One region of the Xanthobacter variabilis genome, then DNA from elsewhere that is predicted to be linked to it. Evidence: riboswitches for the same ligand, from Rfam matches in the RefSeq annotation. Region 1 holds a riboswitch; the other holds the start of a gene.
The links. A riboswitch is a leader RNA that binds a small molecule or an ion and turns the genes downstream of it on or off. The one in region 1 is predicted to bind cobalamin.
Positions count from the first base shown of each region.

Region 2: it holds a riboswitch for cobalamin, as region 1 does, so the genes downstream of both, V5F26_RS14375 (CbtB domain-containing protein) here and V5F26_RS11405 (ribonucleoside-diphosphate reductase subunit alpha) in region 1, are expected to answer to the same signal.

Region 1 covers NZ_CM195533.1:2,644,515-2,649,368, reverse strand. The annotation lists gene metE (5-methyltetrahydropteroyltriglutamate--homocysteine S-methyltransferase) at 1-1,615, shown strand, start outside; cobalamin riboswitch at 1,734-1,928, shown strand; gene V5F26_RS11405 (ribonucleoside-diphosphate reductase subunit alpha) at 2,036-4,854, shown strand, end outside.
Region 2 covers NZ_CM195533.1:3,292,711-3,297,564, reverse strand. The annotation lists gene cobD (threonine-phosphate decarboxylase CobD) at 1-947, opposite strand, end outside; gene V5F26_RS14380 (histidine phosphatase family protein) at 1,064-1,615, opposite strand; adenosylcobalamin (AdoCbl) riboswitch at 1,700-1,850, shown strand; gene V5F26_RS14375 (CbtB domain-containing protein) at 1,852-2,061, shown strand; gene V5F26_RS14370 (CbtA family protein) at 2,070-2,816, shown strand; gene V5F26_RS14365 (hypothetical protein) at 2,803-3,477, shown strand; gene V5F26_RS14360 (alpha/beta fold hydrolase) at 3,569-4,393, opposite strand; gene V5F26_RS14355 (MFS transporter) at 4,411-4,854, opposite strand, start outside.

The sequences.
Region 1 (4,854 bases):
CCGGGCCTATGCCGCCTTCGCGCGGGCGCTGCCCCACCTGAAGATCATGCTTACCACCTATTTCGGCGCGCTCGACGACAATCTGGACACCGCCCTTTCCCTGCCCGTCGCCGGCCTCCACCTCGACCTTGCCCGCGCGCCGGAACAGCTTGAAACCGTCGCCGTGCGGGCCCCACGGGGGCTCGTGCTGTCGCTCGGCGCCATTGACGGGCGCAACATCTGGCGGGCGAACCTGCCCGGTCTGGTGGAGCGGCTGAAGGCCATCGTCTCCCGGCGCGGCACCGACCACATCCAGATCGCGCCCTCCTGCTCGCTGCTGCACGTGCCCATCGACCTGGAGCTGGAGGGCGATCTGGATCGCGACCTGAAGTCCTGGCTCTCTTTCTCGCTTCAGAAGATGGACGAGCTCGGCGTGCTCGCCTCCGCCCTTTCCGGCGAGGGGCACAAGGTGAAGGCCGCGCTTGATGCCTCGGCCGCGGCCGCAGCCGCCCGCCGGGCCTCGCCCAAGGTTCACGATGCCGCCGTTGAGGCACGCGCCGCCGCCGTCTCACCCGCCATGACCCACCGCTTGAGCCCGTTCGTCCAACGCGCCCAGACGCAGAAGCAGCGCTTCGGCCTGCCGCTCTTCCCCACGACGACCATCGGCTCGTTCCCCCAGACCGCCGAGGTCCGCCACGCCCGTTCCGCCCATGCGAAGGGGACGCTGAGCGAGGAGGCCTATGGCCAGTTCCTGCGCGAGGAAACCGCCCGCGCCGTGCGCTGGCAGGAGGAGATCGGCCTCGACGTGCTCGTTCATGGCGAGTTCGAGCGCAACGACATGGTGCAGTATTTCGCCGAGCAATTGTCCGGCTTCGCCTTCACCCGGCATGGATGGGTGCAGAGCTACGGCTCCCGCTGCGTGCGCCCTCCCATCATTTTCGGCGACGTCTCGCGCCCGCGCCCGATGACGGTGGAGTGGTGGCGCTATGCCCAGTCCCTCACATCCAAGCCGGTGAAAGGCATGCTCACCGGGCCCGTGACCATCCTCAACTGGTCGTTCGTGCGCGATGACATCGCGCGCAGCGCCGCCTGCCGGCAGATCGCCCTTGCCATCCGCGACGAGGTCCAGGATCTGGAGGCGGCAGGCGCCGCCATGATCCAGATCGACGAAGCGGCCCTGCGCGAGGGGCTGCCGCTGCGCCGCAGGGCCTGGCGCGCCTATCTCGACTGGGCGGTGGAGGGTTTCCGGCTGTGCTCCTGCGGGGTGCGGGATGAAACGCAGATCCACACCCACATGTGCTATTCGGAGTTCAACGACATCATCAATGCCATCGCCGCAATGGATGCCGATGTGATCTCCATCGAGACCTCGCGCTCGAAGATGGAGCTGCTCGATGCCTTCCGCAGTTACAAATATCCCAATGAGATCGGGCCCGGCGTCTACGACATCCACTCGCCCCGCATCCCGGCCGTGCCGGAGATGACGGACCTTCTGGGCCTCGCCCGCCGGCGGCTCGACGACGGGCAGATCTGGGTCAATCCCGATTGCGGGCTGAAGACCCGCAAGTGGGAGGAGGTGCGCCCCGCCCTGGTCAACATGGTGGCCGCCGCCCGCGCGCTGCGCGCCGAAGGCTGACGTCCACGCAGGAGCGGCCGTCGCGGGCGTGCCACGCCTGCGACGGCCCTCGGCGGAACCGCCCCTCGCGAACAGGGGACATTCCACTCCATATATTGACAGCCGCATGGACCTCGTCGCTACATGTAGCGGTCACGGTCTCTCGACTCGAAAGAGCGAGAGCGAAGAGGGAAGCCGGTGCGATGCCGGCGCTGCCCCCGCAACTGTAAGTGGTGAGCCAAGGTCCATCCATGCCACTGGGCGCAAGCCCGGGAAGGCGGACTTCAGGCGTTGACCCGCAAGCCAGGAGACCTGCCGTGACACAGCTAACGTCCTCGGGCGGGGTGTCCCGGTGGATCGCATTCTTGGCGTCGCGGGCCCGCCCCGCGCCCTTTTGCGACCGCTTGGCCTTTGCCCCCAACCATTTGGGGTTCAAGGCAAATGTCTCTTTCCCTTCAAGCCGGCCCGGCCCTTTCCAAGGCCTTCACTTCCAGTGAACCGCCAGCAGCGCGCGCAGCCGAGCCGGCCTATCAGGTCATCCGCCGCAATGGGGCGGTGACGCCGTTCGATGCCGGCAAAATCGCGGTGGCGCTCACCAAGGCGTTCCTGGCGGTGGAAGGCGGCCATGCAGCCGCCTCGCGCCGGGTGCATGAGATCGTCGCCGAGCTCACCGGGCAGGTGGTGGCCAACCTGACCCGCCGGGCCGATGCGGGGCGCACCTTCCACATCGAGGACATCCAGGACCAGGTGGAACTGGCCCTCATGCGCGGCGAACACCACAAGGTGGCGCGCGCCTATGTGCTCTATCGCGAGGACCGCGCCAGGGAGCGCGCCGCCGCGCAAGGCGCCAGCGCCGGGGCAAGCGCGCCGCAGCTGCACGTGCGCGGCCCCGACGGCGCGCTCTTCCCCCTTGACGCGAAACGGCTGGAAATCCTGGTGCGCGAGGCCTGCGCCGGGCTCGATGGCGTGTCCCCCGCGCCCATTCTCGCGGAGACCCGGCGCAATCTTTACGACGGCATTTCCCATGCGGAACTGGCTCTGGCGCCCATCCTGGCCGCCCGCACGCTGATCGAGACCGAACCGGACTATTCCAAGGTCACGGCCCGCCTGCTCACGGACAGCCTGCGGCGCGAGGCCCTCAGCTTCGTGCACAACCGGCCCGACCAGGCGACCCAGGCGGAGATGGCCGACCGATATGCGGATTACTTCGCCGCTTATGTGAAAGCCGGCATCGCGGCCGACCTCATCGACCCGGAGCTCTGGCAATTTGACCTGCCCCGGCTCGCCGCCGCCCTGAAGCCCGAGCGCGATCTTCAATTCGACTATCTCGGCCTGCAGACCCTTTATGACCGCTACTTTCTCCATGTCGACGGCACGCGCTTCGAGCTGCCCCAGGCCTTCTTCATGCGCGTGGCCATGGGGCTCGCCCTGCGTGAGATCGACCGGGAGGCGCGGGCGATCGAGTTCTATGATCTGCTGTCGTCCTTCGATTTCATGGCCTCCACGCCCACATTGTTCAATGCGGGCACGCCGCGCCCGCAATTGTCGTCCTGCTTCCTCACCACAGTGGCGGACGACCTGGACGGCATCTTCAAGGCCATCCGCGACAATGCCTTGCTCGCCAAATATTCCGGGGGCCTGGGCAATGACTGGACGCAGGTGCGCGGGCTCGGCGCCCATATCAAGGGCACCAATGGCGAGAGCCAGGGCGTCGTGCCATTCCTGAAGGTGGCGAATGATACGGCCATCGCCGTCAACCAGGGCGGCAAGCGCAAGGGCGCGGTGTGCGCTTATCTCGAAACCTGGCACGTGGACATCGAGGAATTCCTCGATCTGCGCAAGAATACCGGCGATGACCGCCGCCGCACCCACGACATGAACACCGCCAACTGGGTGCCGGACCTGTTCATGGAGCGAGTGGAAGCCGGCGCCGACTGGACGCTGTTCTCCCCCGACGAGACGCCGGACCTGCACAACCTTTACGGCAAGCCCTTCAAGGCGGCCTATGAGGCCTATGAAGCCAAGGCGGCGCGCGGGGAAATGCGGGTCTGGCGCCAGGTGAAGGCGGTGGAGCTGTGGCGGCGCATGCTCACCCTGCTGTTCGAGACCGGGCACCCCTGGATCACCTTCAAGGACCCCTGCAACCTGCGCTCGCCGCAGCAGCACGCGGGCGTGGTCCACTCCTCGAACCTGTGCACGGAGATCACCCTCAACACCAGCGCCGACGAGGTGGCCGTGTGCAATCTCGGCTCCGTGAACCTGGCGGCCCACGTGACGCGCGAAGGCCTGGACCTGGACCGGCTCCGGCGCACGGTCGCGACCGCCATGCGGATGCTCGACAATGTCATCGACATCAACTTCTACACCATCCCCGAGGCGCGGCGCTCCAACCTGCGCCATCGGCCGGTGGGGCTCGGCCTGATGGGCTACCAGGATGCGCTGGAACACCAGCGCCTGCCCACAGCCAGCGACGCAGCCCTGGCGTTCGCCGACATCTCCATGGAAGCGCTGAGCTATTTCGCCATTTCCGCGTCCGTGGATCTCGCCGAGGAGCGCGGGCGCTACGCCTCGTTCGAGGGCTCTCTGTGGTCGCAGGGCATCCTGCCCGTGGACAGCCTGGACCTCCTGGCGGCCGCCCGCGACGGGCACATGGAACTCGATCGCTCGGCCCGCCTCGACTGGGCGGGGCTGCGCGAGCGGGTGATGGCGAACGGGATGCGCAATTCCAATGTCATGGCCATCGCCCCCACCGCGACCATCTCCAACATCGTCGGCGTATCCCAGTCCATCGAGCCTGCCTACAGCCAGCTTTATGTGAAGGCGAACATGTCCGGCGACTTCACAGTGGTGAACGCGAACCTTGTGCGCGACCTGAAAAGCCGCGGCCTGTGGGACGAGGTGATGATCTGCGATCTCAAATATTATGACGGCATGGTCAGCGCCATCGACCGGGTGCCCGAGGATCTGAAGGCGCTTTACGCCACCTCCTTCGAGATCGCGCCAGAATGGCTGATCCGCGCGGCGGCGCGGCGGCAGAAATGGATTGACCAGGCCCAGTCCCTGAACCTCTACATGGCCGAGCCTTCCGGCCGAAAGCTGGATGAAGCCTATCGCCTGGCATGGCGGCTGGGGCTGAAGACCACCTATTACCTGCGCTCACGCTCCGCCACCCATGTGGAAAAATCCACCCTGCGCGGCACCGACGGCAAGCTCAATGCCGTCACCCCCATCCTCGTTGGCGCACCCAGCGCGTGCTCCAT
Region 2 (4,854 bases), 650 kb from region 1:
TCGAGACGCTGCCAGCCGGCCGCCGTGCCCGCCAGCCCCAGCCGCAGCCAGCCCTGCGACCACGGAAAGGCGCGGGACCAGATATGGTCGCGGGCGAGCCGGTCCCGGACCCTCGCCGCGTCCCCCGTCTCATAGGTGCGAAACAGCTCGGTTCCGCCCACCAGCCGCCAGCCGCAGGCTGCCGCGAGCTCATCCAGGCGCCGCGCATCGGCGACAAGGCGGCGGATGGTGTCCGCGCGCCAGTCGGCATCGGCCAGCGCCGCGCGCCCGATGGCGATGGCCGGGCCATTCACCGCCCAGGGGCCGGCCAGCCCCCGCAGCCGCGCCGCCAGGGCTGAGCCCGTGACCGCGAAGCCCAGCCGGACACCCGCCAGGCCATAGAATTTGCCGAAGGAGCGCAGCACGACCACGTTGTCCGTCCGCAGTCCAAGCGCAGGCAGCAGCGAGAGCGCGGGCTCGGCATCGCCGAAGCTCTCATCCACCACCAGCAGCGAAACCTGCCCGGCCAGGGCGGAAAGCGCCTCGGGCGTAAGACGGCGGCCGTCGGGATTGTTAGGGTTCACCACGACGGCAAGATCGGCCCCGGGCAGGGCCGCCATGTCGCGGGTGGTCTCGACCGACCAGCCCATGGTGTCGAGCGCGGCGGCGTGCTCGTTGTAGGTGGGGCCGAGCACCCGCGCCCGGCCGGGTGGCAGCAGGCGCGGCATCAGCTGAATGGCGGCCTGCGCTCCCGAAAGGGCGACCACATGTGCCCGTGTGCGGTACGCCGCCTGCGCCACCGCCTCCAGCGCGGCGATCTCGCTCGCGGCGGGCAGGGCGGCCCAGGCGTGGGGCGGCAGCGCCGGCACGGGATAGGGGCAGGGGTTGATACCCGTTGAAAGGTCCAGCCAGTCGCCCGCGCCATATTGGGCTTGCGCCCGATCCATATCGCCGCCGTGATCGCGCATGTTTCGTCTCTGAAAAGCCGCAGCCCCGCCTGCGCGGGCCGCATGCGGGGAGCGCCTCTGCTAGAGCATTTCGCCGTGCCGCGAAACGGCTCCGATTTCGTTTGTAAGCGCGGCCTTTATGAGGGTGGCGCGTTGAGGCCGCGCAGGGCCCAGCGGCGCCCATCGCAGCGCAGCGCGGTTCGGCTGAGGGGCTCGATATCCAGCCGCCAGAAGGCGTCCGGCGGTGAGCCGAGGGTGTGGAGCACGGCGGCGCGGATCACGGCGGCATGGGTCACGCACAGGGTGTGCCCGCGCCCCGCCATCTGGGCGTTGAGCCAGGCGCCGACGCGCGCTTGCAGCTGAGCGCGGGATTCTCCCCCGTGGGGAACGGCGTCCGGCGCCGAAAGCCAGAGGGCGGCGGCCTCCGGTTCGCGGTCGTGAATGTCCCGCAAAGCGCGGCCCCGCCACTGCCCAAGGTCGAGCTCGCGCAGAGCCGGCTCCACCGTGACGTCCTGCGCCAATGCCGCCGCCGTCTGCCGCGCGCGCAGCAGGGGGCTGGTAAGGCAGCGGTCCACGCGGCCCAGGCCCTCGCGCAGCACGGAAAGGGCGGGCAGCGCCGCCGCGTCCAGCGGCTCGTCGATGGGAAAGGCCATGGGCACAGCGGGTGTGCTCGGGCCGTGGCAAAGCAGGGTCAGGCGATGCAGCGAGGGGCCCTCCGCCGGAAAACGGGCATCGCAGGCGAAGCCATCGGTTGACAGCCGTCAACTGCGAAGCCTAGCTTGGCGCGTCGTTTGCGGGATTGGAAGCCGGTGTGAGTCCGGCACGGTCGCGCCACTGTAACCGCGATCCTTCGGGATCCGGAAGTCAGGCCTAATCCCAAACGACCATATCCGCCCAGTGGGACGCGCCATCCCGGGAGTGCACCATGTCTGACATTATCCTGAAGCCTGTAGCCCGGCCCGCGCCGATTCCGGTGGCGGAGATTCTGCCTTGGGCCGTATTCGCGGGCCTGATCCTGCTCCTTGCCATCTATTTCGTGGGTGCGGAGGAGGGGGCAACCTCGTTGATCTCGGGCTCCTACGTCCATGAATTCGTCCATGACGGACGCCATCTGCTCGGCTTCCCCTGTCACTGAGGCGCATCATGGTCGGAAATCTCTTGCTCCGCGGCATGATCGTCGGTGCCGTGGCGGGGTTGCTCGCGTTTGGATTCGCGCGGGTTTTCGGCGAGCCCGCGGTGGATCACGCCATCGCTTTGGAAGAGGCTGCGAGCCAGGCCAAGGGCGAGGCGCCCGAGCCTGAGCTGGTGAGCCGCGACGTGCAGGCCGGATTGGGCCTGTTTACCGGCGTGGTCACCTTCGGGGCGGCGCTTGGCGGTTTGTTTTCGCTCGCCTTTTCCTTCTCCTATGGCCGGCTCACGCCGCTGGGCCCGCGCGGGGCGTCCGCCCTGCTCGCCGCCGTGGGCTTCGTGGCGCTCGTCCTGGTGCCGGGGCTGAAGTTTCCGCCCACGCCACCGGCGGTGGGCAGCCCGGAAACGATCGTCGCGCGCACCCAGCTCTTCTTCACCATGCTGGCCCTGTCGCTGGCGGCAGTGGCCGTCGCGGTGGCGGTTGCGCGGCGCAGCTGGCGACTGGGGGCCTGGAATGCATCGCTGCTGGGCGTTGCGGTCTATGCCGCCCTGGTGGTGCTCATTGACCTCGCCCTGCCGGGCGTGAATGAGGTGCCGGAGCAGTTTCCCGCCCTGCTGCTGTGGGACTTCCGCATTGCTTCGCTGGGCATGCAGGCCATTCTATGGGCAGGGCTGGGCCTCGGCTTTGGCTTTGTGGCGGAGCGCTATCTGGCGAGCCTGCGGCCTGAGCGGCGGATCGCTTCGGCCTATGCCGCCCGCTGATGGGCGCGATGTGATGGGGCAGGGCGCGCGCGGGCGACGCTGGGTCGTCCGTGCGTGCGCGGTTCTGCTGCTGGTCTGCATGGGCCTTGGGCCTGATGGGGCGAGCGCGCATCGCGCCGTCGATGCGGGCACGCTCGCCGCGAACGGTCTGGTCATCCCAAGCCTCACCCATGGCGAGATGGCGGTGGTGGCGCGTCATGCGGGCGCCATCCGGGCCCTCGCCGGAAGCCAGCAGCGCACCGACCCCACGTTCCGCCGGCTGGCGAACTTCGCCGCCCTGCAGCGCACCTATTGCTTCTGGGGGCTGGTGCCGGGCAGCCTCACCGATGAGGATAATCCCTTCAATACCTGTCTCCACGCCTATCTCGGCGCGCTCCGCGCATTGCTTGTGCATATGCAGGAGATGCCGGGCGAGAGCGGCGAGGCGCGGGTGCTGGTCGGCCGGATCGAGCAGGAGATGGTGGCGAGCGAGGCGGCATCGAGCCTCTGTCGCAGCAGCGGCGCCGACTTCAACACCGCCGCCCTGATTGTTCCCGAATGGCGTGATGTTCTGGGCTATCCGCCCACGCTGCTGACCTTCGCCGGCCTCGCGCTCATGGTTGCCGCTGGTGCGTGGGGCGTATTTGGCATTCGGACCGCTCCCCCACGACGGCACGGCTGAGCCCGGGTTCCTGGCCCGGACCCACGCCTTTCACCGGCCGTGCACGACTCGATGGCGGACCCGCAAAGCCGGTGGATTGTCGCTGCGGGCGTCAGGCGTCCGCGGTGAGGTCGAATGCTGCAGGTTGCAGGAACTCCAGCAAAACGGCGGTGAATTCGTCCGCGGAGTCGGCGTTTGAGATGTGCGCGGCCCCCTCGATGATGGAGAGCGTGCTGCGCGGGGTTTGCTCCGCTATGCGGCGGCTCAAATCGGCTGGAGACATCCTGTCGAGGCCACCGGCGATGAACAGCGTGGGCATCGCAAGCTCGCCGAGGCGGTTGGAGACGTCGAAGGTTGTGATGCCGCGCGCCACCTGCGCGAGGGATGCGCCGTCGGATGTCGCCGCGATGCCATGCCACACCTGATAGGTGCGCAGGCCCTCGGCCGAGGCGCGGAACGCCGCCGACACCGAAACGAGCCAGTTCTGTTCAAAGCGCGTGATCGGACCATGCGGCTGCTCGAAGGCGGTGGCCCAGCCTTCGGCCATGGCGGCGAATTCCGGAGTCGCGGTCTTGTCGAAGCTGTTGGCGATGACCAGCCGCTGAATTCTGGACGGTTCACGCAGTGCCAGCTCCAGGGCCACCATGCCACCAAGGGACAGGCCGACCACGTCGAGGCTGTCGATGCCGAGGTGGGCGAGAAGCTGCTGCGTGTCGTCGGTGATGTCTGTAACCCCGAACGGACTGGAGAGAGGGGCGGATGCGCCGTGGCCGGCATGGTCTGGCACGATGACCCGATAGCCGGCCGCCACAAGCGCCGGGATCTGCGGTCCCCAGGCGCGGCCTGAATTGCTGATGCCGTGCAACAGTAGAATCGGCCGGCCTTCCCCGAATTCCATGAAATAGTTGCTCCGACCCCGGACGTCGTAATAGGCCACGTGAAGTCTCCTTCCAGTCACTTCGGGAATGTGATGTGCTCGCCCGGACGAAAGCGGGCGGCGAGGGCCCACAGAACCACGCACAGGGCGGCCATCAGCCACCACGCGGGCGTGAGGTCTGACAGGCTCTGGCGCAGGAGCCCGGCGACCAGCGGAAGGACGGCGGCAACCATATAGCCGCCTCCCTGGACAAAGGCCGCGATTGCGCCGGCGTCGCTTGCCCCTTCGCCATGGTCCATCGCCACGATCAGCCCAAGCGGAAATAGCGCACCGATGCCCAGCCCCGCGAGGAGCGCCGATGGCCAGGCGACAAGCAGCGGGGAAGTCGCAAAGCCCAGCAGGCCGAAAAACAGGGCCGCGATCGCGGTGAATATGGGGGGGCGACGGTCAACGGAGCGACTGACCCAGAAGGAGACCCCCAGGCCGGCGATCACTTCGGCGAGGGTGACAATGCCCAGCAT